Regions from separate parts of the Lactivibrio alcoholicus genome, predicted to be linked through region 2. Evidence: riboswitches for the same ligand, from Rfam matches in the RefSeq annotation. Region 2 holds a riboswitch; the other holds the start of a gene.

Region 1 (2,197 bases), 1.3 Mb from region 2:
TAATCCGGGCTTTCCGTGACGAACACGATCCCGCCGAGGGAAGAAGGCGCCAATTCTTCTCTCTCGAAAAGGGCTCGCGCGGCGGCGACGCAGAGGTCGAGAGACGTCGTCGTTCCCTCCGTGGCGATCCGCCTCTTCTCGACGCCAGTCGTAACGACGACCGATTCGACGTCTTTGCCGTAGAGCGATCTTCCGAATTCGCGGTTGTCGATTTCTCGTTCGGGGACACAGGCCGAAACGCCGAGAACCGAAACCCCCCGGACCGAAGCTCTCATCGGGACTCCTCCGATGCCATCGCGACCATGTCGGAAACGCCCCGGATATCCGCGATTTTTTCAAGCGGCAGGTTGATCCCAAGTTCGTCGAGGGCCATGACAATCTGGAGCATCTTGAGTGATGTCCATTCGGGAACGTCGGTTCTGAGCGTCGTCAATGAAACGGGACATTCGAGAATTTCTCCGACGGTCTTCAGAATGACGGCTTCCGTTTGGTTCATTTCACTCCGCTCGCTTTGAGGGGCGCGTCGGGAAGCGCCAGTGAATAGAGTTCTCCCAGAGTATCGAGGGATGTGAAATGGTCGGGGTCAAGCGAGACTCCGAAAGAGTCTTCAAGGAAAATGATCATGGCGAACCCCGTCATGGAGGACCACGTGTCCGTGACGTCACGGAATCTCGTCTCCGCGGAAAGCGAAGCCGCGTCGACCTCGAGGATTTCGGCGATACCTTCGAAAAAGCGTTCCTGTGTCAAAAAGGATTCCACCTCACTGTCAGCCGCGTACATAACGAACGTGATTATAGCAAATCCGCGACGGGTTCCCGACATTGTCGAACGGTTCACATGTACTTGACGAAAACCCCGCTTCGTGTAGAATTTCAGCTGAATGTCCGGTTGAAAGCCGTAAGAGAGTGCCCGAACGGAAAGTGCGTCCGGGACGCCGAAGGGGCAACGCTTCGTCAGCAAGCGGAGAGCTGAAACTCTCAGGCAAAAGGATTACGGCTGGACGGGTCTCTGGAGCGCCATTGACAGAGATGCTTCAATCGCTGCGAATGAGGAGGCAGTGTATTGAGCAGCCGATGTCTTTTGGTGTCCAATAATGTATCGTATAAGGGCCGTGTCGACGAGATCGATTTCGTCGAAGGCTCTTCGTTTGATGTTCTCATCCGGGTCCGTGATTACGTCCATAAGGGTGCGGAAATTTTGACGCATCCGTTGTGCGGAAACTTGCGCCCCTACCAGCAGCCGTATCGTTCCGTCGTCCTTCGGATCTTTTCCGATCCCCATCCTGTCGACGAATACTCTCTTTCTCTGATCGAAAACGCTCTTGGAATCTATCGGTCGTGTTTCGAACGTCTCGCGCGTGCGGATTCGCTGCCGGACTTCATCGCGTCCGATTACGCCTTTGTCGAGTCCGAACTGATGCGGAGCAGTCTCGAAAGCCTGGGACTCCTGCGTTCCGGTGTGACGATGATTCCGAAAGGAGGTGAACCGACAAATGATTGAACTTACCAAGGACAACTTCGATGCGGAGGTCAAGGAAAGTACGCTCCCGGTGCTCGTCGATTTCTGGGGGCCGAAGTGCGGTCCCTGTATGGCGCTTCTTCCGAACGTCCACAAAATGGCCGAGGAGTACGAAGGAAAGGTGAAATTCACTTCGGTGAACGTTTCCGAAAACCGTCGCGTGGCCATTGCGAACAAAGTCATGGGGCTTCCCACATTTCTTTTCTGGAAGGGAGGTGCCGAGGTCGCGCGCATCAGCGGTCCGGACGTGACCCTCGAAAAGATTCGGGAAAACGTCGAGGCTCTTCTGTAACTGCAGGAGAACAAAGGGGGGAATTGCATTGAAACTTGAACTGCACAAGGTACACGTAACGAAACTCGCGTGGGGAAACAAGACGCACGTCGAAAAGGGCGTTCTTCATGTCAACAAGGAAGAGCTCGTGAAGCTGCTTTCCGCGGACGAGCGTCTCGCCAAGGTTGACATCGCGTTTGCGATGCCCGGCGAAAGTGTCCGAATTCTTCCGGTCAAGGATGTCATCGAACCCCGCTTCAAGCTCGAGGGCTCCGGTCAGGTCTTCCCTGGAATGGTCAGCGACGTCGAAACGGTCGGCGAGGGAAAGACGCTCGTCCTGAAAGGCGCCGCGGTCGTGACGACCGGCCAGATCGTCCGGTTCCAGGAAGGTATCATCGATATGCAGGG
Region 2 (2,197 bases):
AACCACGCCGCCGTTCGGGTAGCACATCTGGGCGTAGATGACCTGTCCGTCGTGCATCGACCTGACGTCGTTCGTGACGATGCCGTCGACCCAGTCTTCCGCGTCCGCGCCGACCACCCAGATCTCTCCCATGTGGGAGACGTCGAAGAGTCCCGCTGCTTTCCGCACCAGACGGTGTTCCTCGACGATGCCCGTCGGGTACTGCACGGGAAGTTCCCATCCGCCGAAATCGACCATCTTGCCGCCTGACGCCAGGTGCTGTTCGTAAAACGGTGTTCTCCTCATGTCGATCCCTCCTTGTGACGTCTTTCCTGTCCTAGATCAGACCATTCTCGACCGATTCGAGCCAAGAGAGAATATCGCCGGTTTCTGGTGTCGTACGCGCGCTTTGCGAGTCCCGTACGCGCGCCGCGAGGGACGCTCCGTCGGGCGTCGCACCGGGGAAGAGCTCGGCAAGGCGTGCGATGAAGTCGGCGTCCATCGCGTCGGAAAAGACGCGACACTCCTTGATGACGCCCCGCTCCACGGTCATGCAGATCTGAAGTTCCCCCCAGTCGAAGCGACGGCCGATCTCCGCGTCGAAAACGGGAGTTCTGCCGTAGATCCACTCCCTGCTCGCGTACGTGTCGCGCAGACGGCGCATGGACGGGTCGGCGAGAAACGTCGCGGCGTCACGCTCCGGTCCGTCGCCGAACTCCCTGTGGAACGCGGTGCGAAGAGCGTGCTGCAGGTCGTCCATGGACAGGGATGGAACGAACTCGCGGAGATTTGCGACGCGGGAGCGGACGGAGGCGACGCCCTTCGCTTCGAGTTTCGCCTTCGAGGGCTGGAGGTAGCGCGTGAGGCGATCCATATCCACGTCCATCAGAATCGTTCCGTGGTGATAGCGCCCCGTCCTGCCCCGGTAGAAGGCGTTTCCGGAGATCTTGCGCCCCTCGACGAAGATGTCGTTCCTGCCGCCGAAAGAGGCGGAAATTCCGAGATCGCGCAGCGCCTCCACGAGGACGCCGATCTGTCTGTCGAAGTCGTAGGAGCGCGGGGAAGCGAGAAAGGTGAAGTTGCAGTTCCCGAGATCGTGATAGACCGCGCCTCCCCCCGACAGCCGTCGGGCGAGACGGCCACCCTCGAGTTCGAGGAGTTCCGTCCGGCACTCGCGCCACGCGTTCTGGTTGCGTCCGATGACGACGGTATGTTCGTTGCGCCAGAGGTAGAGGGTCATGGAATCGTCATGGATCCTGCCGAGCAAGTATTCCTCGAGCGCGAGATTCGTCCAGGGGTCGAACGACGGAGATGTGACTATTTCGCTTGTGAACGGCTGCATTCGCTCCCCTCCCTCTCTCGAATCATGAGAAGCATTTCACTATTCCTCTGGAGAAAACGATACCATTGTCCATACCATTAGTCAATACGTTCACTAATTGGCAAAAAATTTGCAGAAGGTTTACAAAAAGCACTATAAATGGATAGTATAGATCGAACTCAGATACGCGTGGCTGCATTCGCTTCCCTCCCCCGGGAATAAAAAAACACGACAGAAATCGCGGGAGAATCCCCGCAATCTCTGTCGTGCGCCATATGCACTCCAAAGAGCGTCCCGCCGCATTCCTTCAGCCTGAGAGTTTCCGTCCCCTTGAGGGAATTTGCCCCTTCGGCGCCTCCCGTATCCGGGAGTCTCTCGTGCGACGTTCATCCGATATTGAATTGTGACGATAGTATAAACGCAACGGGCTCGTTGTCAAGCATTTACCTTTCCCACCTTCCTCGACATAACGACGGTTCCTTGACAGCTTTCGTGTTACGTTCTAATATTTTCGTGTTATGTATTCAGCTGAACGCATGACGTTTCCAAGACGCCGGAAATCCGCGGCGCGCGTATCCGTCCGGATGGCGCAGTCCGGACCCGAGAGGGTGCGTCGCGATATCCGGAAGAAATGTTCACCGGTATCCGGAGGGAACACAACGTTTTTTCGAGGAGGCAATCGGATATGAACCGCAAATGTATTGTCCTGGTCGCTGTCGCGGCGTTTCTGGGGATCGCCGGCGCGGCGGGCGCTCACGAACTGATTCTGAAGCCGGAAAAGATGGAGGCTCCGAAGGGAACCGAAGTGGCGCTCGAGATCCAGTCCACGCACAAATTCGTCGTTCCGGAGGAAATGGAAGACGTCTCGGTCATGAAGGCCGGCGTCTTCAGGAACGG

The links. A riboswitch is a leader RNA that binds a small molecule or an ion and turns the genes downstream of it on or off. The one in region 2 is predicted to bind glycine.
Region 1: linked by a shared signal. The riboswitch ahead of ACZ5IU_RS00855 (GrdX family protein) and the one ahead of ACZ5IU_RS10890 (lipoate--protein ligase) in region 2 are both predicted to bind glycine.

The regions. Positions count from the first base shown of each region.
Region 1 is NZ_AP042471.1:165,134-167,330, reverse strand. Features, by position in the region: gene ACZ5IU_RS00870 (3-oxoacyl-ACP synthase III family protein) at 1-275, opposite strand, end outside; gene ACZ5IU_RS00865 (acyl carrier protein) at 272-496, opposite strand; gene ACZ5IU_RS00860 (acyl carrier protein) at 493-747, opposite strand; glycine riboswitch at 889-1,003, shown strand; gene ACZ5IU_RS00855 (GrdX family protein) at 1,063-1,500, shown strand; gene ACZ5IU_RS00850 (thioredoxin family protein) at 1,493-1,810, shown strand; gene ACZ5IU_RS00845 (glycine/sarcosine/betaine reductase component B subunit) at 1,839-2,197, shown strand, end outside.
Region 2 is NZ_AP042471.1:2,368,861-2,371,057, reverse strand. Features, by position in the region: gene gcvT (glycine cleavage system aminomethyltransferase GcvT) at 1-285, opposite strand, end outside; gene ACZ5IU_RS10890 (lipoate--protein ligase) at 317-1,321, opposite strand; glycine riboswitch at 1,591-1,690, opposite strand; gene ACZ5IU_RS10885 (DUF4198 domain-containing protein) at 1,986-2,197, shown strand, end outside.